Regions from separate parts of the Bacillus sp. z33 genome, predicted to be linked through region 2. Evidence: riboswitches for the same ligand, from Rfam matches in the RefSeq annotation. Region 2 holds a riboswitch; the other holds the start of a gene.
The links. Region 2 has a riboswitch for cobalamin ahead of AC4G3L_RS06685 (FecCD family ABC transporter permease). Riboswitches for the same ligand answer to the same signal wherever they lie in the genome.

Region 1 (13,495 bases), on a different contig from region 2:
CCCCGATCTATGTATTACGGTTTTTACACCCAACATGGAAATATATCTCATTCTATCCAAATTTATTATATTCGTATTCCGGGTAGGCATAAAGAGAACATTTTATGAATAATTTCTATTTGCACAAAAGCAAGCATAAAAATCCCCCTCGTCTCACAACTGAAGGGGGTTTATTTATACCATTTTTTTATGTTCTTTTAATTCCTTATCAATCATAGAATCCAGTTTTATGATACTGGCTTTTGCTCGTTCGTAATCTATTTTCCGATAATGGTGAAGTCCACCTTCTTCTTCATCCTTTTCATCTGCCCATTTCACTACTTGCTGAAGCGGTGTCCTCATTATATCATTCGAAGGTAAAAAGGAATCGGTATGAAATAAAATGGCGTGGGAAATAACCTTTGCTTGAATCGGATTTTCACCAAGCCTAATTAATAATTTATGAGCTCTTTCAGCTCCCTTTATTGGATGAATATCATTTTCCCTATATAAATCATAATCCCATTTACCATTCCGGTACCAAGTAAAATGTCCAATATCATGAAGCAGACCTGCCTTCGCAGCAGAATCCACATCCACCTTCTGCTCTTTAGCTAAATGAAAGGCATGATAAGCAACGGCAATAGCATGTGCCAAGCCAGAACGATTTAAATATTTCTGAGCTATGCGATGTTCAAAGATATCTAATAAAGTGACGTCTCTCATTCGGTCTCCCCCCTGTATATTTTTGTATATTTATCAAACCGATTTTATATTAATGTGCATTATACACGGATTCTACTGCAGTTAAAAGTAAAGTAATTTCATTATTTTATAAAATTACCTTCTTTTAATCTCTTCAAACAAATATTTTATAATCAGAAATTCTTATATACTATTTAGCCGAATACAATCAGGTACCATTAAAACTAGATTTATTCATTGCAGGATTATCCTCTTATCACTCTTTTTCACTATAAATCACTCATAACCATAAGGATCGTTCTCCACTTTCTACTTCCTACTTTTATAATGCTATTTGTTTAATCCTCTTAAAAATCCTACCTGGCTAGCAAACTCTCACTAACAATATGTGACAGGCCCTGTTTATCACTTTCGAAACAGGGAATTTCTTAAACAAAAAAGGAGGAAATACTATGAATCATTATCAAACCTTTTTCTTGAAAGATGACGGAACAATCCCTAATAACCCAAGCTTACCCGTCGTTCTCTATAAACAAGCCGTCCAAAACCCGGAATCCAATATGGAGATTCTTTTCAATAAAAACCAATGGCTCAACAGTTGGATTGATGGAGTATTTGATTATCATCATTATCACAGTAATTCACATGAGGTACTCGGTGTTATTAAAGGAGAAGCCACATTAATGATTGGCGGTGAAAAAGGCACAGAAATTCATGTTCATACAGGCGATGTAATCGTGCTTCCAGCCGGTACCGGACATAAACGCCTGAATGCCAGCTCTGACTTTTCTGTCGCGGGTGCTTATCCAGATGGAATGAACTATAACACTAAATATGGGAAGGAAAATGAACGTCCCGAAGTATTAGTAGAGATCAGTAAAGTACCACTTCCTAAAACCGATCCAGTTACTGGCAAGGAAGGGCCCTTGATGAAATCATGGCAAGGATGATTTATAGAAGTTATAAGACTTTTGCCATTTAATAATATTGCTGCAGGAAATTGGACCATACGAAAGTAGATTCTTAAAAACTGCCAATATATGAATAAATTCCACCCCCCTCTAGCTCCTTTTTATAAACAAAAAACAACGTTTTACTATTATTCGTATGTTTTAATAACAATTTTTAGGGAATAAAGAACTAAATAAAATGAATCTATAGGGGAATATACAGTATGCTACAGCAAAAAACCAATTTATTAGAAAAGCAAGATATGACGAATCCACAAGTCGTACCCGAATGGGTAACTAAGGAGTACGAAACATTCCATAACACTGTGACTGACCCTACATTTCCTTGTTATTTTGGTATGAAAGCAGAGAATAAAGGCGAACTCCGTTATGCGTATATGACTCATGAGGATTGGTCCTCTCTACCGAAAGCAGTAGAAAGTTTCCTTGAATTATTTAAAGAGCCTCCACATATCAGGCATGGATTATTTGTATTTGTGGAACCTGAGAAAGAGGAACGCGATATCCCTTACTACAGGGATTACTTTTGGAGGATTCTGCAATATTTACACGAACATGATCCTAAACTATGGCCGGAAGATAAACCGAAAGATCCTGAGCATTTCCTGTGGGACTTTCACTTTGCCGGCGAACCATTCTTTATCTTTGGTAATTGTCCTGCCTACAAACAACGTAAAACACGTGACCTCGGTAATAGTTTAGTTCTTGGCTTTCAGCCGCGAATGATTTTTGAAGGACTTGAGGGAACGGAAAAAGGCGGGATTATGTCCAGAGAGAAAGTTCGTGAACGTGTAGAAAAATGGGATCAACTCCCGAAACATCCCGACATCAGCCATTACGGCGATCCCCATCATAATGAATGGAAGCAATACTTTATCGGTGACGATATAGAACCTATTGCCGGAAAGTGCCCATTTCATCATAAGGATGCTCAAACAACAAGAAGCTGATCAATAGATCAGCTTCTTAATTATTGGGGCTATACTGTCATTCACCATCTAGGATAATTAAAAACGGCGGTTGTCCTCATTATTTAATAATATGCTGAACCCTTCCGACCTGGCCATCCGTTAACCGTACTTTAATGCCATGCGGATGTGTTGCTGAATTGGTTAGTATATCTTTAACAATACCCCGAGTTAAGGTTCCGGTACGCTGGTCCTTTTTTAAAACGATATCGACTTCTAATCCTGCTCGTATATCACTGCGATTTTTTCCGTTATTCATCTTTATAACCTCCCTTGTTTATCAGAATCCACAATTACATGCTTTGAGCATAACGTAAACGATCCATTAATGGTATAATGAACGAATAGTAAAATCCACTTTTCTGGAGGCAGTATGTTAACTTTTGAAGAAAAAATCGCAATTATAGAGTCCTTTAAGGAACTCGAACGTAAAAATGTTTCTCTTGGACGTGTCAATTATCAATATCCTGAAAGCAAATCAGATAAAATGAATGTAGTCTACCACCTGCACCCTAACGGCAATGGTTTTGTCTACGCTGAAGGAATCCCAGGTTACCGTATTGATTATAAAGGTTTGGTAAACATCAGAGATTTTTCCGCAGAGCAATTGGAAACAATTATATCAAAATCCATTCAGCTTCTATCTACTGATCGGTTTGAAAATCATGACACCGATACCACTAGTGAAGAGGAAACTTGGATAAATAATGAAGGTCATACTCTTACCATTATGTTCGAGGATGATATGTGGAATGTATACGCAGGCTTAAACCTGGATGGAACGTTCCCATCATATAATGAAGCAAAATCTTATTTAATGGAAGAAGGATTCCATAAACATAAGTAACCTAAAAGCCCATTGGTACTCCATATCCAATGGGCTTTAAATTTACCTGGTGAACTGTCTCATTCCGTCGGTCTTCCGTTGATTATTTACCGGTAAACTCTGCCTTTCTTTTCATAGAAAAGGCACTAATCCCCTCCATTGCATCTTCTGATTGGGCTATTTTTAACATATTATCCAATTCAATAGAAATCCCGTCCTCCAAGGAAACATCAGTACCTCTCATGACTGAATCTATGATGCCTTGAAGCGCAAGTGGCGGCCCATCAGCCAATCGGGTAGCAATTGCTAAGGTTTCATACTTCAGCATTTTTGCAGGCACAACTTTATTAATCAACCCGTATTCCAGTGCTTTGATTGCTGATATTTTTTCCCCGCTTAACATTAATTCAAGCGCCCGCCTACGGCCAATCAATCTTGGCAGCCTTTGGGTCCCTCCATAACCTGGCATAATTCCAAGTTTTATTTCAGGTAATGCAAACTCCGCTGTGTCCGCAGCTATAACCAGGTGGCAGGCCATTTGCAGTTCATTTCCTCCGCCGAGCGCACATCCATTTATACTTGCGATAACGGGTTTTGGGAAGAACTCTATCCGATTGAATAAGTCATGCATACCTTGAATCGTTGCCCTTGCTTTTTCCGGCTCCGCCAAATCAGCAAATTCATTCACATCAGCTCCAGCCGAAAAAGATTTTTCTCCTGCTCCGGTTAAAATAATCGCTCTTATTTCGTTGGAGTTCTCTATATCGTCTAAATAGGAGCCAATTTCATATAATGTATCTCTGCTCAATGTATTTAGGGGAGGGCGATTAATCGTAAGGATCGCAATCTTTTCGTTTACTTCTAATACACAATTTTTTCCCACTTAACCCGCCTCCTATCTTTTATAATGGCGATTTCCTGCTTTTGAGCAATCCACTCCAGCCTTTCGTCTCGGATCTAGCTTCCGTGGCTAAAAGCTCAGGACATAAGCATAGCCTCTCCGGGGGAAGAACATCCCCTACGAGCCTCTGTCTTATACTCCTCGCTTTTAAGCAAGCCACTTCAGCTTTTCGAGCAATCTAGCTTCAGGGCCTAACCAACCGCTCGAGTCATAAGGGTAGACACTGCGGAGGCCTACACGACGTAGGTCACAAAGACGTTGCCACACGATGTGGCGTTCTTAGTCTTTGTTCCTTAAATTCACTCCCTACGCGCCTCCCTCTTATGCTTTTCGGGCCTGCCCAGTCGCCTCAGCTTTTCTTATAAATATTCCTTCACGTTATATTGTTTTAATATTCCTTCTAGTTTGATGGCTTTGCCGATGTCGCCTTTGATTTTTAGTTTGCCGGACATGAAGGCTACTGTGCCGCTTAATTTGCCGACAAGGAATTGTCTGAAGTTTTCAACGGACATGATAAGTGTGCAATCTGCAGATATTTCTTCTCCTTCTACGACTTCTGCCTGACCATCATGAATATTGAGCTGGTAGATTCCTTCTTCGGAACCGGTAATCGTAAACTGATAACGGGTGGTAATCCCTTGTAGTGGCTGTGGATTACTTTGAAATGCCTCCTCAATTTTTGCAAAGGACTCCGCTAATGTATATTCTTCAATCGCTTTTCCCATTTAAAAATCCTCCTTTTATTTATACCTTTTAAATATTTGAATTATCAGTTTTTAAAACAAATTACTTCAGATGCTTTTCTTTTCACCACCTCCTGACATGATTAATAAATTCATCACACGCGAATCCCATATGGATCATAAAGATGACGCGCAATGATTAATTGCTGAATTTGATTGGTCCCTTCAAAAATGTCATAGATTTTTGCATCACGATACAATTTCTCAACAAGATGACCTTCTAAACCATATGGTCCAAGAATTTCCTGACATGCCGAAGTGACTTCCAATGCAATCTTACCTCCGTAGGCCTTACACATGGCCGCTTCTTTTGCATTTGGTTTTCCTAAATCCGCTTTCCAGGCAGCTTCCCAAGTTAACAGACGTGCCCCTAGTATTTTCTGCTGCATTTCTGCCAATAGCCTCAGGGCTTGTTGATAATGGTTGCCGTGCTGAGGATATTCTTTTTTTACAAAATCCAATGTATATTCGTAGGCGGCTCTTCCGATTCCCGTAGCCATGGCTGCTATGATGGGTCTTGTGCTGTCGAACGTTTTCATAGCAACCCTGAATCCACCTGATCCATTCCCTTTATTGCTATAAGCCTCTTCTCCGCCCAGTAAATTTTCATACGGGACAAAACAATCCTCAAAAACAAGTTCTGCTGTTTCCGAAGCACGAAGCCCCATTTTCTCTGCCAGCCTTGAACAAGAAAAGCCCGGTGTACCTTTTTCTATGACAAAAGCCCGGTGCCCGGCTCTTCCCAGATTGCGATCTACCGTAGCAAATACAACAACCCAAGAAGCTCTTTTCCCATTGGTAATGAATATTTTCTGTCCATTTATGACATAACCGCCATCTACTTTAACAGCTGTCGTCTGTAAACCAGATACATCTGAGCCTGCCTCCGGCTCAGTCAAGGCATATGCTCCCCATCTTGGTTCTTCATCTCTTGAAAAAATGGATAAAAATCGTTCCTTTTGTTCAGGTGTGCCACTATGCTGAACAGGAGGTCCGCCAAGCCCCGGACCCGGAAGTGTTAAAGCAACTGCACAATCTCCCCAGCCCAGCTCCTCTGAAGCAATTACTCCCAAACGATTCCCCTGGCGCTCCTTCACTTTTCTAGAGTCTTTATTCGTTTTCACCTCGTTTGACTTCCCAAATGAAGATGTACTGAGTGTAATTCCGAGTTGATTTACTTTGTTTAGCCAATCATCAGGCACTTTCTTTAATTGGTCAGCAATCATGGATACGGATCGTATTTCGTTTTCTGCAAACCAATGAACCATCTCTTTAACTTGGCTTTGATGTGGCGTCAACTCGTAAGTGATCATTGCTCACCCCCCTCTCCGAACTATGAATGATCCAGTTTCCTGCCCTGATTTCTAAATCTCCTTCTTGCTCAAACCAGCCAATTTGTGCCTGACCATCCCGCATCCATTTTTCCACGGGATGTTCCTGAACATATCCATGTCCTCCGAGGAGCTGTACGCTCGAGTCTGTTACATATCGAAGCGATTGATGGGCTCTGTTAAGTGCCTGAATACTATGAAAAACGGCATTTGACTCTCCTTCATCAATTTGTTTTGCTGCATGTAAAACAAGATGCCTGGCTATCCCTGTCTGAATCGCCATTTGGGCAACAGTAAAAGAAACACCCTGGAACTTCGCAATTTCAGTACCAAATGCCTTTCTCTGGGAGGTGTATTCCACTGTATAGTTAAGAGCAGCTGCCATAACGCCAATTTCTTTCGCAGCCTCTAATGTACGGATGCGGCTTAATGAATCTTTCAACCATATTTCTGCTTCTGAACCGCTTGCCATAATCGCCATATTGGTAGCAGTTACTTCACTGAAGTGGATTCGAGCGAAACCAGCACTCAATAAGCCTAAGCGATAATCACCCTCTATTACTTTCCAAGAATGATTAATTCGGTCTAAAAAGAGCAACACTGCTTCACCATTTGTATCAATACCGGCTATTAAAAGGTATTCAGCCGTTCTGGCATTTTTCAATGGGCTCGTTTCTCCGTCAATAATATATCCATTATCCGTTTTCCTGATTTCCAACTTTTGCTGATTTGGATACACAAGGGCCACTGTTGGATAATTTCCAGATGCACATTGAGCTTGATAAGAAGAAAATAGATGATGTTCTTCTCTTAACCTAAAAAACGAAGCTCCCTCTCCTGCACCTGGTAGACCCTGAATTGTATTAAGGTCACCATAAGTAAGCGCCTCGGCAATTTGAACCTGGGAAACGAGCGGCAGTTCCAATCCTCCAAATGATTCGGGCAATTCCAGATTTAATAATCCAAGATCACGCAATTGCCTTATAATCTCCTCACTAACACCTTGATTTTTTTCTATTTGTCTGGCATGTGGACGAATTTTATGTAATGCAAAATCCTTTGCCACATTAACAAATGCCTGTTCTTCCTCACTTGGTAAAAATGATACCAACTTTCTCCCTCCTTCATATCTATACAACTGGTTTAATAGATTGAAAGATTGCTAAATGAGTTCATTACCAGCCGGTTTAATAATCTTGCCAGATATTCTACATCTATCTTTTGATGATTTGGCTCCCTGAATTTTTGAATAACCACTTCATTAATTGCGCCAACCATTGCCTGGGATATAATTCGAATTTCCTCTTCATTCATATTCTCCGGAAACTCCTGATAAGCAAAAATAAAGATGAGATCTCCAAAACTCTTAAGTGCTTCTCGTCTGACCACTTCTACCTCCTGAGATATCCCAACCGATTCAAGCAAAATAAAATTGGCAACAGCCTTATTGGTAAAACAAAGTTCCAAGTAGCGCAATATACCTGCGTACGCTTTATAACCAGTTCTAGGTTCATTAAAAGCAGAAAGTTTAATCTCTTCCGCAATGTCTCCAATCAAGCTTTCACATAAAGCAACAATCAAAGTCTCTTTATTGCCGAATTGTTGGTAAAACGTCGTTTTTGAGACACGCGCATATTCCACGATATCCAGAACTGATGTGTTTTTATAGCCTCTAGTAGTGAATAATTGCAGGGCTGCATATAGCATTTTATCCCTTGCTGCAGTCGGCAGATCATTTACAAATAACATGCTTATCCTTCCAATCCCATGTGTGAGTACGAATACGTATTAGTATCATCTTACGTTCGCAAAAGGAAAATATCAATATTATTATTAGAATATTTAAAATATTTAATTCGACAAAAAAAGCCTCCCCGTATTAGTCCGGTTCAGCTCTTAAATAGTACTATTTATTTAAAAATATTAGGATAGATTTTTTCAGATAACAGTTGTAAACCTTCCGTTAAACGTGGTCCTGGGCGTGACACAGTATCGTTATTTACATCATAAATCTGCTTATCTTTAACAGCAGGTACTTCAGACCAGGCCTTTCTTCCATATATCTGTTCTTCAGGATTTTCAATATAATAACCATATGTAGTAATAATTACATCAGGCTCGCGCTCAATAACTTGTTCTTCACTCATCGTAACCCATCCTTTTTGATCGGCGGCAATATTTTCTGCCTGAATGATTTCAAGCATATCTCCCATAAAGGTTCCGCTGCCTGCCGTATATAAATCTGGAGAGGAGGATACTTCAATCCACACTTTCTTTTTATCTTTTATATTGCTGGCCTTCTCTTTAATGTCTGCTACTGCTTTCTTCATATCATCAATAATTTTTTCACCCTTTTCGGATGTCCCTGTAGCCTTCGCAATTAACTCAATTGTCCCATATGCTTCTTCAAATGAATTCGCATCTGGAACAATAATTACATTAATACCAACTGCTTTAAATTGCTTGATTGTATCCTTGGCATTATTAAAATGGCTTGCTGAAAGCAAAACTAAATCAGGATTTAATTCCAAAACTTTTTCTACATTGATTTCTAAACCGCCAACTTTAGGTTTGTCAGCAGCCTCTGTCGGAAAATTACAGTAATCAGATACAGCCACAATTTTCTCACCCAGGCCAAGTGCATAGGCAGTTTCAGTATTGCTTGGCAATAAAGATACGATGCTTTCAGGTTGTTCCTCAATCTTAATTATTTCGCCCGACCCATCCTTCAGCTCAATTGGAAAAGCCGCGGATGCGGATTCAGAAACCTCTTTTTTCTGAGTTGAGTCATCATTAGCCGATGAACATCCAAATAAAAAAATGGACAATAGTAACGTTAAAACAAATAAAAATGAATAGTTTTGCTTTTTCAACACTGTTATTCCCCCATACTTTTAAATAATAAAAAAACCTTAGCTCGAAAAAAAGCTAAGGCAGATACCCATACTAATGCAAGAGGCTCGGGCTGCCCTACTCTTCCCTCCGAAAAATAGTACATGCAATGAAAGAGCAGGTCTCCTGGCTTAACGCATCAATTTACTCTGATTTACCTTCCTATGCTCAAAAAACGAGCCAGTGGTTTACAAACCATTTCATCCGCGCATACAGTAGCGGGGGCTGCACCGGAATTACACCGGTTTCCCTATTATCCTTATGAATAAGGCACTCTTGCATTATTCTATGTTCATAATTCTTATACTATCTGTAATTTATGACTTCTTCAATCTTCTTCATATTCTACGTCAGTATGTTCTTTACAGAATTGTAACACCATAGATAACTCATCATCCTCAAGCTCAAAATCGAGAACGCTTTGTGTTTCACTTTCTATGAATTCATACTTTGAAATTTGATCCTTATTTTCATCAATTACATATATAACACGTAACTGTAGACCTTTTTCAGTATAAAGCTCATCATCCTCGGGAACAGCAATTTCCAGTAAATATTCGTATCTTTCCCCGGAAAGAATACCAAATGGGTCTTCTAGTTTTTCCACTGTATAACTTTGTATCTCTATCATGTTTATCAACCTTTCTGAAATGCCTATGTATTATTATACATGTTCCTTTTCGATATTAAACATTTTACCTTATTATTCAACTTCTTTTAAGAATATATTTTAGTCGGTAATCGAAAACTATAATAAAATCATTTTCTAACAGAGGAGTTTATTATGCGTATTTTATCTGTTATCACTTTGCTCATTTTCCAACTTTTCATACCAGTAGAATCATTTGCTAAAACAGCCTACCTCAGTTTCGATGATGGACCATCTAATTGTACACAGGATATATTGGATATCCTTAAAAATCAGGATGTCAAAGCAACCTTTTTTGTAACAGGAACAGCAAGTCCGGGACATATGTATTTGTATAAGGAGATTGTTAAAGATGGCCATGCCCTTGGGCTACATTCCTACTCACACGATTATTCTAAAATTTACCGATCTGCAGATTCATTTTTCAAAGATATTAATCAACTTGAAGAATTCTTAAAAAAAGAAGTAGGCGAAAGCCCAAAAATTTTACGGTTTCCTGGTGGTTCCAATAATTATGTCGCTAAACAATATGCCGGTACTAATTTAATGAATCAATTAAAAACTGAGGTAGTAAAGAGAGGATATAAATACTATGATTGGAATTGTGATGCAAATGATGGACTGAACCCTCCCATTCCAGAAAAAAAATTACTTACATTAATTATGCAAGGGGTGGATGAAAAAGATTCTCTATATATTCTCTTACACGATTTTAACGGCAATACTACAATCGTAGATGGACTGCCCGAAATTATTCGCAGACTGAAGCATAAAGGCTATGAATTCAAAATAATGGATGAGTCAACCCCAACTTTAGTCTTTTAATTTCCAGCAATTCTAAGGATCCTTACATATAAAACTTCTAGTATATTGACTGACAGGTATAAATAAGCATGTATTCTGGAAGAGTTTCTTGTTTCAAAAATTAAGGGAAATTCACTTTATAAAAAACGCCCTTTCTTTCAAGGGGCGTTTTGTTGTCATTATTCTTATTCAACTACGAAATAATTTCCATGCTCACTATTAATCACGTATTCAGGTTGGGGTGGTTTCCCACCATGCTCTTTGATTTTCGCTTTATGTCCCGCAATATGCTCAGGGCTCTTCTCCCATGCTTTCCACGCATCCTCAGATTCCCACCGAATGATCATAATTATTTCTTCTTCTCCGCGTGTTGTTTTTTTCATTAAAAGCTCCCTGCCTAGAAAGCCTTCGCGTTGTTCTATCAAGGACGGTCCCTGATCTGGCTTCTTTTTGAAGCGTGCCAGTATCTTATCTGAGTTCCCCTCTGTTACTATCCACTTACGAATCTGAACATACATACTTTACTCGCTCCTTTTTATGAAAGGAGCATGTCCTTTTTAAGACATGCTCCTTAATTGATAAAGATTATTTTAATTCGTTTAAGATTTCATCTAGTTTTTCTACTTCAGTTGTTACACCGTTACTTGAGAAGTACCAGTTCACACCGTCTAAGTAGACGATCTTGCCGTCTTTATAAGCACGAGTTTGTTTGATAATATCATTTTCAACATCTTTTTTAATTGTTTCAACATCAGAAGCAGTACGGTCAATGATTAATAATACTTCTGGGTTTACAGATAGGATTGACTCATATGAGAAGTCAGAACCGTGAGATGATGCTTCAATATCAGTTGTCGCCGGTTTGAAGCCAAAGTCATTGTAAACATATGCGAAACGGGAATCTTCACCATTATCGAAACCAGAGATTTTCTTGTCATTATACATAGCTACCAGTGCATTGTCATAACCAGCTGCTTTTTCTTTTACTGCATCAACTTTCTCTTGTAATGACGCTTTTAACTCTTTACCTTTTTCTTCTTTATCGAAAATTTTAGCTGCTAAATCGACTGTTTCATTTACAGCTTCTATGTAATTCTCGTTATCAGAACCGATGAAGATTACATTCGGTGTAATTTCTTTTAATTCTTCATAGAATGGTGTTTGACGGCCAGAGATGAAAATAACATCCGGCTCAGCAGCTGCTACTGCTTCAAAATCGATTTGCTTTAATGTACCAACATCAGCAACACCGTCAGTAACATATTTTTCTTTTAAATGTTCAGGCATATTCCCTTTACCGCCGCCAGCTGCTACTCCTACGATTCCTTCAACACCCATTGCATCTAGTGTATCTAAGAAACCATAATCAAGTGTAACAATTCGTTCAGGCATTTTATCTAATTTTACATCTTCAAATGTAGTTGTCGTACCTTTTTCTTCATCTTCACGAGAATCTGTTAAGGAAGATACTGTCATTGGATATTTAGAACTTTCAGTAGTTCCTTTTTCTTCTGTTTTTGTTTTCTCAGAAGATCCTCCAGTTGTTGACTCATCACCTGAGTTACAAGCTGTTAACACTAATGTTAAAGCAGCCATTGCAGTTAATACTTTCCACTTCTTCATCCTTTGTTTTCCTCCTAGGTATCCTGTTTAATTGAAAACGATTATCATTTTCAATTGATATTATCATTTTAAAGGAAAATCACAAATTATGTCAACACTTTTAAATTTTCTGATAAACCTTTTTATTACTTGCTTTGCCAAATAGTATCCTATTTTAGGATCTCCCAACTTGCAGGTTTACCTCTCTTTTTGTGCGATACCTTAGTAAAGTCTCTATTCCCTTTTTCTTAAAGAAATATATTTCCATATAACAAAGGACTTCAAAATACGTTACTATTTTGAAGTCCTTTGCATAATTTTATGTTAGATTTTTTAAAATATAGCGTCTGCTTGCTGATTGCTCCAGAAATAGATAAGCACAGCTTTTTGCAGATCTTAATGAGAATTAAAGTAAACGCAAATACGGCAACCATCTTGCTCCTGTACAGGAATATGCATATCATACACATCACGCAAGGATTCTGAGTTAATAATCTCATGCGCTGGGCCATCCTTTACAAGTCGTCCATCCTTTAACGCCACGATACGATCAGAGTATACGGAAGCAAAATTTATATCATGCAATACAATGACAACGGTTTTCCCTAACTCATCTACTAGCTTACGCAGGATTTTCATAATTTGTACAGAGTGTTTCATATCCAGATTATTTAATGGCTCATCTAATAAAATATATTCCGTATCTTGAGCAATCACCATAGAAATAAAAGCCCGTTGTTTTTGACCGCCTGATAACTCATCCAACAACTTATCTTGCATTTCTGTTAAATTCAAATACTCCAGGGCTTGGTCTACAATTCTTTCATCCTCTGCACTCAGCCGTCCTTTTGAATAGGGGTAGCGTCCAAAGGAAACAAGTTCGCGAACAGTTAAACGAATATTCAAGTGATTGGCCTGTCTTAATATAGCCACACGCTTCGCAAAAGTATCCGATTTCATTTTCTTAACGTCCGTTTGATCTAAAAATACTTCACCTGTATCAGCATCTAAGAGACGGCTCACCATGGATAATAACGTCGATTTACCGGCACCGTTTGGACCAATAAAAGATGTGATGGCTTTTGGCTGGATTTGCAATGTTACATTTTCAATGACAGATTTCT
Region 2 (11,236 bases):
CTAAACAGGGGGTTTTGTAATGAGTCAGGTTAACCCTTTTCAATATGCAAGTGATGATAAACGCTATCATACATGGAATTATCATCTTCGCAATCATTTTGGCCACAAAGTATTTAAAGTTGCTCTTGATGGTGGATTTGATTGCCCAAACCGTGACGGTACAGTAGCATTTGGCGGGTGTACCTTCTGCAGTGCAGCAGGATCCGGTGATTTTGCCGGTAATCGTGCCGAGGATTTGCAAAAACAATTTGCCGATATAAAAGCAAAAATGCATCAAAAATGGAAAGATGGCAAGTACATGGCCTACTTCCAGGCTTATACAAATACCCATGCTCCCGCCCCAGTATTACGGGAGAAATTCGAAACCGTTATGAATGAGGAAGGTGTGGTGGGTTTATCCATTGCCACTCGACCGGATTGTCTTCCTGATGATGTCGTAGAATATCTCGCAGAATTAAATGAACGAACATACCTATGGGTTGAGCTTGGCCTGCAAACTGTTCATGAAAAAACGGCTAATATCATTAACCGTGCACATGATTATCAAACATATGTAGAAGGTGTAAACAAGCTCCGCAAACACGGTATACGCATTTGCAGCCATATTATAAATGGCTTACCGCTTGAGACTCCTGAAATGATGATGGAGACAGCTAAAGAAGTAGCTAAACTTGATGTTCAGGGGATTAAAATCCACTTATTGCATCTGTTAAAAGGTACTCCGATGGTAAAACAATATGAAAAAGGAATGCTTGAATTTTTATCATTCGATGATTATGTCAAACTTGTCTGTGATCAGTTGGAAATTCTTCCTCCTGAGATGATTATCCATCGTATTACAGGTGATGGACCGATTGATTTAATGGTTGGACCGATGTGGAGCGTTAATAAATGGGAAGTGTTGAATGCCATTGATGCTGAATTGAAACGCCGTAATAGCTATCAAGGAAAGTTCTATATACCTAATAAGGCTGTTGTGACATATGAAGCTTGATCGTATTCTCCCCTTTGCAAGAATTCTACTGGAAAAAGCAGTTAAACCAGGTGATATTGCCATTGATTGTACAATGGGCAATGGACATGATACCATTTTTTTAGCAAATTTAACTGGTCCAGATGGACATGTATACAGCTTTGACATTCAACAGTCTGCCTTGCTTAAAACAAACGAGAGGCTGATTACAAACGAGCTTCAGGATCAGGTAACATTGATTCACGCTGGCCATGAACGCTTACAGGAATTTATCCAACAACCTGATAAGCCTGTGACAGGTGCCATCTTTAATCTAGGCTACTTGCCAGGCGGTGACAAAGAAATTATCACCACGGCACCTACGACTATCCAGGCTGTCACTCAATTGCTCGAAGTCATGGAACCGGAGGGTATTATTGTCCTTGTTATTTATCATGGTCATCCGGGTGGAGATATTGAGCGTGACGAATTAATTAAATTTGTTACAGAGCTTCCACAGGATACTGCACATGTGCTGGAATACCGATTTATGAATCAAAAAAACAACCCGCCATTTATCATCGCCATCGAAAAACGATAAAAAAGTGTGAGCTGCGAGAGCTCACACTTTTTTGTAGAATCATTTATAGATCTCAGGAGTAAAAAAGATTTGCGGTTTTCCGGCGATTGGATGAGGGCGACTCACCAATTCTACCTCATATACAGATGAAAGCAACGCTTCATCAAAGAGTAATTCTATTCCTCCGTCCGCCACTTTCCTTCCATTTTTAAGCAATACACATCTATCTGCATACAAAGCCGCCATATTTAAATCGTGCAGGATGGCAACAATCGTCAGTCCTTCCTCAACCTGAAGTCTCTTTAGTAAATTCAATAATTCAATAGTATGCTTTACATCCAGATGATTCGTAGGTTCATCAAGAAACAGGAGCTTGGGCTGCTGGGCTAACGCTTTTGCTAAAAGAACACGTTGTTTCTCTCCGCCACTCAATGACGAAAAGTAGTCATGTTTGAATTTCAGCGCGTCTGTCTGGGCAAGGCACTTATCTACAATAGAGTAATCCTCAGATTGATAATGATTAAAGAACCCTTTCCCCTGATATGGATATCGGCCCAGTAAAACAATTTCTTCCACCGTAAAATCCAAACTCACTACATGTTCCTGGCTTAGCACTGCGGCTATTTTAGCTAATTCTCCAGCTTTATAGGATGATGTTTTTCTACCTTGAATTGTTGTGGTTCCCTCTTTATATTCCATTTTCCCCAATATACTCTTAATCAGTGTCGTCTTTCCGCTTCCATTTGGTCCAAGAAGTGCAAAAAATTCTCCTCTTTCTACCTTTAAAGAAAAATCCTGAAGAACTCGTTTATTTTTATGATAGCCTGCACTGAGGTTTTCTACATTTAACATGTCATATTCCTTCTCTTTATCCGTTCTTTAATCAGTAAAATGGTAAATACAGGTGCACCAATTAAGGCTGTAATCACACCTATTGGCAACTCCTGGGGATTGATTATGATACGTGCAATCATGTCAGCCAATACCAGATACCCACCACCGATAATCATGGATAAAGGCAGTAGATGCCTGTGATCAGCGCCGGATATAAGGCGAACCAGATGAGGAATGACCAATCCCACAAAGCCGATTGCTCCTGAAACGGCAACTGCCGCTCCTGTTAATAGGCCAGCACCTATAATAATCATGATTTTTTTTCGTTTTACATTAATCCCACTGTATTGAGCAGATTGATCACCAAGTGCCAACCCATTTAGTTCTCGATAATGATACATAATGATAGATGCCCCTATAACAAAGAAAGGAATCAGTATACTGAAGTGTCCCCAGTTTTTCATGGCAACACTGCCCATAAGCCAGTTTAATACTTCTCTCATCTGATCTCCTGATGAGAGGGCAATGATAAGAGAGACTACCGCTCCAATAAATGAATTCATAATAATTCCCGCAAGAATAATGGTTTCATTTGCGTAGGTCACACTCGCCGCCTTTGTGATACCAAACACAATCAGCAAGGCTATAAAACTGAATAAGATTGCAACAAGCGGTAAGGTAAAAGAACCAAAAAGTGCTATTTCAATGTTAAAAAATAGGACAACCACTGCACCAACCGATGCGCCGGATGAAACACCAATAGTATATGGATCAGCGAGCGGGTTTTGCAGAAGCCCCTGGAAAGCAGCTCCGGCCAGTGCGAGTGCCGCTCCAACAAATAAAGCAATCAACACCCGCGGTAAGCGGATATTCCAAATAATCATTTCGATATTTTTGGGTCCTGTATAGAAGGATTCCTGACCTGTCATGTTTTTTAAGAGGATTCCAAGAATATCCTTAATCGACATGTCCACACTGCCTATAAACAGGCCGAGCAATGCAGCGAACAGCATAAAAAGGACACTTACTGCATAAATACCGGTTGTTATTTTTTTATTTTTCATTTGTAAACTTCAATTCCTCTTTACTCCAATGGCAGCGAACCTCGGATTATTCTTACACTTTTTCAAAATCGGATAAATAACTTTAAAACAAAAAATCCTTAGCTCTGGAGGTATTGAGCTAAGGATTCACTTTTTTATCATTGTGAATGCAATAAGCCTACTTTTCCCACCGAAAAATAAGTACTGAAACTTTAAAAGCAGGTTTCCTGGCTTTTACTAATCAACCTGATTTAGTAATTACAGTAGCGGGGGCTGCAACGGTCTTGAACCGTTTTCCCTTTTATCCTCGTGACTCGAGGCACTTTTAAAGTATATAATTTTATTCTCATAATAATAGAAGGATTGACTATTGGCAATTTCAATTGTCCCTGTATAAGCCAGCTTCTTTGGCAATTAATTCAAAAGATTTTACTTTTGCCTCATATGAATGGGTAATCGTCACGAGCATAATCTCATTCGCGTTAAACCGTTTTCTAAGCTCTTCGATTTTTCGCAAAACCGTCTTCGGAGATCCAATGATCATTTTTCTTCTATTGTAATCGATACGTGCCATTTCAAATTGAGACAAAGCCATTTCATGGATTTCTTTCGGATGCGGTGTTCCTTCCCGTATAATTCCCTGTGAAAGAAATAGTAAGGATAAATCCAAAGATCCAGCCAGATATTCTGCTTCTTCATCTGTATCGGCACATACTGTAAATACGGTAACCATGCCCAATGGCCTCTGTCTTAAATCAGATGGACGAAAAGTATCATAATAATGCTTCATATTTTCTTCAGCATATTCACTGTTAATAAACAGGGCAAAATTATAAGGCAAGCCTTTATATGCGGCAAGAGCAGCACTTGATGAACTTGACCCTAGCATCCACATTTCCGGAGGATCTTGAATAACAGGAGTGGCAGATAATCCATAAAGAGGATGTGACTCAGGCAGGTGATCATATAAATACCAAGTTAATTCATCCACCTGTTCAGGAAACCGATGAAGATCACGTACTCTGCCTTCCTGTAATGCTTGTGTTGCTCTCGGCATCCCACCAGGAGCTCTGCCAATACCCAAATCTATTCTTCCTGGAGCTAAGCCGGACAATACCCTGAAATTTTCAGCCACTTTATAAGCACTGTAATGAGTGAGCATCACTCCGCCTGTTCCGACTCTTACCTTATTTGTTTGAGCAGCAATCCATGCGGCAAGAACTTCAGGTGACGATCCAGCCAATCCTTGGCTATCATGGTGTTCACTCACCCAAAATCTTGAATACCCCAACTCCTCAGCCAATCTTGCCAAGTTGACTGTATTAGCAAGCGTCTGCTCCGAAGGTTCTCCGACAGAGCGTGGTGATTGGTCTAGAATACTTAACTTTATCCCATCCGTACCATCCCCTAACGTTTTAATGCTATACTCGACTCTTTTTTTTCATCCTCTTAAATGCATGATACAGCTTACTGTTCCAATAAAAGAAATACGCTGATCTGCCGGCCAGTTTCAATAGTTTTTTCGTGTACTGATTAACCGCCTTCTGACTTTTAACCTTGGAATCGGCTAAATAAATACCCATTAACCCTTGATTAATCATCCTATGAAACTTACTGTCCGGTATTTTCGTGACATTCTCACTGGCTTGTTCAACAAAATAACAGAGCCTTTCAATCATTTGCTCTTCGGTTTCATAATAAAAGCAGAAATTTAGATCATTACCAAGACGATCTTCCTCCTGATCAATGAAATAATCCAGCATAATATGCAATCCTTGAACATATGGAAAATATGACTCATATATATTCTCTGCCAGTTGTTCCGTAAACTCTTTACGATATGCATAAGAAACTAAACAAAAGATTCCTAACGTTGATCCTGCACAGGCACTAAATTCATACCATGATAAATCTTCTGGAAGGTCCCGTTTATTTTCATTAAACCAGGTTTCTAATCTATGTACCCGTTCATCCCACTTAACATGCTTATGTATTTGCAAATCACAATAATAGGTGCAAAGTTTTTTTAAATATGGCTCTATATACCTGTAATGCTCCAATTTCGTTAAAATAGACTGACAGGTATGTACCAGATCTGTTAAATACCCTCCATCATCCTGATCTTCTCTAAGTTCATAATAATTCCTTGTCAAGCTCTCCGGATTTAGGGCATCCTTCATGGATTGATGTAATAAAGCAAAATCTTCAGGGTCAAGAGATGTACTGCGGTCGCATAAATTATCAAGATAATCACTGATGGTTTGGTATGCTACAATAAAACGGATGACATCCTCTTTTCCTGAACCTGCCGCGAGAGCTAATATAGATCCTCCCTCGCAATGAAACGTTTTATGAGCGATACTGGCGAGGGCCTGAGTACGCAGCTCTTCATTGGGGATTTTTTCAGCTTTTGACTGCCAACCCATAAGTTCACGATGAACAACAGGAAATATACCTTGGTATACTTCCTTGACCAGGCCAATATCACTTTGGGGTAACTTCATGTATGTTCCATCTCCTTAAACCTTAAACGATATACCCTATATTTCGCAAACGTGCTTCAATAAAACTCTTTGCATATAGAAATACATCTTCTCTCTCTGGCTCATTAAATATTTCATGGTATAACTTCGGCCATTCTTTATAATGCTTTTCGGATGCCGGAAAATAGTTAAACCATTCTCTTACCATAGCCTTGTCCACTATTTTGTCTTCACCTGCCTGCATGACCAGAACAGGTATATCCGGGAAATCCTCGTAAAAATCAAAGGCATCCTTCATAGCTTTTACCAATTCACGATACCACCTGACAGATACACTTGTAACGTAAAGTGAATCATTTAAATCAAACTCAATGACCTCAGGATTTCTCGTTGCCATCTGAACCGTTAGACCTGATGGTTTTTTATATGTAGGATAAACAAGATTTAACACACGAGACATAGTTTCGAGAAATTTTGGAGGGTGAATTAATGTTCCAAAGCAAGGCGAAGACAGAATTATACCTGCTAAATTGTACTCCTTATGTTGCAGCATATTAATAATAATTAGTCCACCCATACTATGGCCCAGCATAAATACCGGCAAACCAAATGTATAAGCTTCATTCACCCATGAATCGACCTCTTCAATATACTCATCAAATGAATTAATATGACCGCGGTTTGTACGTGAAGTCATGCCTTGCCCCGGTAAATCCCCAATAATTACGTGATATCCTTCCGCCAGCCAGCTCTCAACTAACCATTTATATCTCCCTGAATGCTCCATGGCACCGTGAACAATAACGATTACACCATAGGCTTTCCCCTCAGCTTCCCACTTTTTCATAGATGAACTCCTCCTGTATGATGTTTAGCTATATTTTATTTACACATCCTCGCTTTATATGTACACTTTGATTAACTATCTATTTTACAGTAGAAAGCGGAGGTTATGTAATGAAATTATATCAATATATAGATAAAATTCCTTCTATCGATCAATCTGCTTATTTAGCTGATCATGTAATTGTCAGCGGCGATGTCACAATTGGCGAAAATTCAAGTGTCTGGTTTAACACGGTTATCAGAGGTGATGTCGCGCCTGTTATAATAGGTAGAAATGTGAATATTCAAGATAATTCAGTTCTCCATCAGAGTCCAAACAACCCATTAATACTTGAAGATTTTGTTACAATCGGACATCAAGTGATTCTACATAGTTGTCATGTAAAGAAAAATGCTTTAATTGGGATGGGCTCCATTATCCTTGACGGAGCAGAAATTGGAGAAGGTGCCTTTATCGGTGCTGGCAGTTTAGTATCTCAGGATAAAAAAATCCCTCCCAACACACTCGCTTTTGGCCGCCCTGCTAAAGTAATTCGTGAATTAACGGATAAAGATCGTAAAGACATGGAAAGAATCAACAAAGAATATGCACAAAAAGCCCGCTACTATTCAAGTATACAACCTTTAAAACAGAATAACTAATTATCGTTTTTGAAAAGGGTATACTCTTTACTGTATACCCTTTCCCTCATTTGTTTAGCTATAAATGGTGAATCTTTATTAATCTAATATCAGGAGTAAAATAATGAATCTCTTCATTTTAATGTTCTTGTTGTTTATTCTCGTTTCAACAGGTGTTTATCTCCTACGCAGAGTTCGCCCTTTAACAATCTCGATCAGTTTTCTCATAATGATTATTTTATTGTATACAGGCTGGAAAAGCTATAACTCTAGTTTCTCATTTGCAAATCAGCTTTATAAAATGGTGATAAAACCGGTAAATTACACAGTTTCTAAAACCAAAGATCATTTGCCGGCATCTAATCCATCCATAAAAACCAAGGTGCTGCTTGATGTACCTATAGTCAAACAGTTGCCTGAGCTTCCTAGAGGCTGTGAAGTAACCAGCTTGGCCATGCTTCTTCAGTACGCCGGTATGGATGCGGAAAAACTAACGCTTGCCAAGCAAATAAAAAAGAATCCTGCCAAAATGAAAAATATAAACGGACAAATTTATTACGGTGATCCCAATGATGGATTTATTGGAGATATGTATTCCACTAATAAACCCGGGCTTGGAGTGTATCATACCCCCATTAAAGAACTGGCAGAAAGTTATATGCCCGGCAATATAATTGATTTTACCAATAGTGATTTCAATCAAATCAAAAAATATCTCTCAACTAAACGACCTGTGTGGGTCATCATTAATACGGCTTATCGAAAATTAGACCCATCGTACTTCCATACTTGGACAACACCAAATGGAAAAATATCTATTACATATAAAGAGCATTCGGTTGTAGTGACAGGATTTGATCAGGATTTTATCTATTTTAATGACCCATTGACCGGAATCAAAAATAAAAAAGCACCCGCCGCTGATTTTGAAGAAGCGTGGGTGCAAATGGGTAAACAAGCCATAACCTATAAAAATTAAATGAACTGCTCTCTCAGCATATCCTTTTCAGCTTCAGCCTGAAAAGGATATTTTTCTTCGACATAAACCGAGTACCATATCATGAATACTAAAACGGTCCATAACTTCCGGCTATTATCAGCCCTGCCTGTTACATGATCGTTCATTAGGTTCATAACCACTTGCTTATCAAGCAAATGATCAGTTTGGCTTTCATTAATGATTTTTATTGCCCAATCATACATTTCATTTTTTAACCAATGACGAATAGGTACTGGGAAACCTAGTTTTTTACGATTCAACACATGATCCGGAATAATTCCTTCTGCCGCTTTTCTAAGAATATATTTTGTTGTTCCATGCGCCGTTTTTAAATCCGTAGGTATACCTGACGCTACCTCAAATATTTTTTTATCAAGAAATGGGACACGAAGCTCCAGGGAATGAGCCATCGTCATTTTATCTGCTTTCAATAATATGTCTCCGCGCAGCCACGTATGAATATCAATATACTGCATTCTGCTCACATCATCATAATCGGATGTTTCTGCATAAAACGGATGTGTAATGCTCGTATAGTCCCGACCTTCTTTATAAAGCTTATAAAGTCTCTTCTTTTCTTCCTCCATAAACATCTTGGCATTTCCCAAATAACGCTCTTCTAGTGGAGTACAGCCGCGCTCGATGAAGCTCTTGCCTTTTACTCCTTCAGGCATCATGGTTGCAATTTGTTTAAGTGCTTTTTTCATAAACACAGGTATTTTATTAAACATAGCCAGGGATTGAGGCTCACGATAAATATTATAGCCCCCAAATAATTCATCTGCCCCTTCACCTGAAAGAACCACTGTTACATGCTTACGCGCTTCCCTTGCCACAAAATATAAAGGAACACATGCGGGATCTGCCAATGGATCATCCATATGCCACATAATGTTTGGCAATTCTTTCATATATTCTTCTGGCGTAATGATATAGCTGATATTTTCTACCCCTAGTTTATCAGCTGTTTCTTTCGCCACATCAATTTCACTGAATCCATTTTGTTCAAATCCAACAGAGAATGTTTTTATTCCAGGATGATATTCTTTTGCAATAGAAGCGATAATCGTAGAATCAATTCCTCCAGAGAGAAACGAACCTACTGGAACATCACTGCGCATATGCATTTTAACACTGTCATACAAAACATCCTGAATCTCTTTTATCCAGTCCTGTTCACTGCGGTGAACCGGTTTAAAATCAGCTTTCCAATATTGACGAATTTTCATTGGCTTGCCAATGCTCTTGGTAAAGCAATGTCCAGGCATCAATTTTTTTATATTCTTCGTCATAGTAGCCGGTTCTGGAGTAAACTGATAGGTAAGATAGTGTTGTAAAGACACGGGATCTAATTCAGAGTTTTCCAGTGCATGCAATATACTCTTTTTCTCTGACGCAAAATATGTTTTTTCCCCATCTTCAAAATAAAAAAATGGTTTAATACCAAATGGATCACGAGCACCAAAAACAGATTTTTCCTGTTTATCCCATATTACAAATCCAAACATCCCACGAAGCAATTCGACTGCCTTCTCTCCATATTGAACAAAAGCTGCCAAGATTACTTCAGTATCTGAGTTTGTAGAAAATTTCATACCTTCTTTTACCAGAACTTCTTTTAATTCCAGGTAGTTGTAAACTTCCCCATTAAAAATAATCCAATAGCGTTCATTTTCATACGTTAAAGGCTGATGACCACTTTCAATATCAATAATACTCAACCTTCTAAATCCAAGCTGAATATGTTCATCTATATAAAAGCCCTCATCATCCGGTCCTCTATGTGTAATTAAATCATTCATACTCTTTAATAGTTCGGCATCCTGATTTTTCAGCAGTCGATCATGCATACATCCAACAAATCCACACATTACTTTTCACCTACTCATTTCACTTAAAGATAGTTCATACTTTTCAGACAATAAAATCCTATCAAAAGACAGTATGTTATAAACAGTTCTATCGGTAAAAATACTTATAGAAAATATAACCACTAAATTTCCAAAATATAACACACCTAAATTCTACCACTGTTCGACAAAAAAAAAAAGAGGCATTTTTATGCCTCTTACGGATTGTAGACAAAATGAATTCAGAATGGCTCTATAGGTGCCATATTATGAATTCATTTGTCCTATTATCTTCAGTATGCCCGCGGAAAAGAGCATGAATCGGAAAGGAGAGAATAGCAAAAACAAAAAAACTGCAGACAAGGTCCCCTAAAATAAGGATTTTGTCTACAGTCTGAAAGAGGTATTATATTACCTCTTTCATTCTACTTCTTATAAACCAGCCCCAGTACGTAAAACCGCCACTTTATCTGTTCTCTCCCATGGAAGATCCAAATCATTGCGACCAAAATGGCCATAAGCTGCTGTTTGCTTATAAATTGGACGTCTTAAATCAAGCATTTTAATGATGCCAGCAGGTCTCAGATCAAAGTTAGCACGTACTAATTCAATTAATCTTTCCTCATCAATTTTACCAGTACCGAAAGTATCTATTGAAATAGATACCGGCTTTGCCACACCGATTGCATAAGCCAATTGGACTTCGGCTTTATCAGCAAGACCCGCGGCGACAATATTTTTAGCTACATATCTGGCTGCATAAGCTGCAGATCTGTCTACCTTCGTAGCATCTTTACCAGAGAATGCTCCTCCACCATGGCGTGCATATCCACCATATGTGTCAACAATAATTTTACGTCCCGTCAGGCCAGCATCCCCTTGTGGTCCGCCAATAACAAAACGGCCTGTTGGGTTAATAAAGTATTTCGTCTCTTCATCTATAAGATGAGCAGGAACAACCGGCTTGATCACTTGTTCTTTTAGATCTTTCTTAATTTGTTCAAGTGTTGTTTCCGCGTCATGTTGA

Region 1: it holds a riboswitch for cobalamin, as region 2 does, so the genes downstream of both, AC4G3L_RS14570 (ABC transporter substrate-binding protein) here and AC4G3L_RS06685 (FecCD family ABC transporter permease) in region 2, are expected to answer to the same signal.

The regions. Positions count from the first base shown of each region.
Region 1 covers NZ_JBZFQN010000003.1:580,043-593,537, reverse strand. Annotated here, with positions in the region: gene AC4G3L_RS14620 (HD domain-containing protein) at 175-705, opposite strand; gene AC4G3L_RS14615 (cupin domain-containing protein) at 1,137-1,634, shown strand; gene AC4G3L_RS14610 (YqcI/YcgG family protein) at 1,859-2,605, shown strand; gene AC4G3L_RS14605 (YwbE family protein) at 2,685-2,882, opposite strand; gene AC4G3L_RS14600 (hypothetical protein) at 2,997-3,470, shown strand; gene AC4G3L_RS14595 (enoyl-CoA hydratase/isomerase family protein) at 3,553-4,332, opposite strand; gene AC4G3L_RS14590 (SCP2 sterol-binding domain-containing protein) at 4,710-5,075, opposite strand; gene AC4G3L_RS14585 (acyl-CoA dehydrogenase family protein) at 5,189-6,406, opposite strand; gene AC4G3L_RS14580 (acyl-CoA dehydrogenase family protein) at 6,366-7,535, opposite strand; gene AC4G3L_RS14575 (TetR/AcrR family transcriptional regulator) at 7,568-8,173, opposite strand; gene AC4G3L_RS14570 (ABC transporter substrate-binding protein) at 8,335-9,297, opposite strand; cobalamin riboswitch at 9,416-9,609, opposite strand; gene AC4G3L_RS14565 (DUF6509 family protein) at 9,645-9,947, opposite strand; gene AC4G3L_RS14560 (polysaccharide deacetylase family protein) at 10,101-10,790, shown strand; gene AC4G3L_RS14555 (antibiotic biosynthesis monooxygenase family protein) at 10,955-11,287, opposite strand; gene AC4G3L_RS14550 (siderophore ABC transporter substrate-binding protein) at 11,355-12,392, opposite strand; gene AC4G3L_RS14545 (iron ABC transporter ATP-binding protein) at 12,768-13,495, opposite strand, start outside.
Region 2 covers NZ_JBZFQN010000001.1:1,419,436-1,430,671, forward strand. Annotated here, with positions in the region: gene mnmL (tRNA modification radical SAM protein MnmL/YtqA) at 20-994, shown strand; gene mnmM (tRNA 5-(aminomethyl)-2-thiouridylate-methyltransferase MnmM) at 984-1,553, shown strand; gene AC4G3L_RS06680 (ABC transporter ATP-binding protein) at 1,593-2,384, opposite strand; gene AC4G3L_RS06685 (FecCD family ABC transporter permease) at 2,378-3,430, opposite strand; cobalamin riboswitch at 3,610-3,751, opposite strand; gene AC4G3L_RS06690 (LLM class flavin-dependent oxidoreductase) at 3,789-4,799, opposite strand; gene AC4G3L_RS06695 (tetraprenyl-beta-curcumene synthase family protein) at 4,831-5,913, opposite strand; gene AC4G3L_RS06700 (alpha/beta hydrolase) at 5,936-6,739, opposite strand; gene AC4G3L_RS06705 (gamma carbonic anhydrase) at 6,850-7,380, shown strand; gene AC4G3L_RS06710 (C39 family peptidase) at 7,484-8,338, shown strand; gene asnB (asparagine synthase (glutamine-hydrolyzing)) at 8,335-10,230, opposite strand; gene metK (methionine adenosyltransferase) at 10,642-11,236, opposite strand, start outside.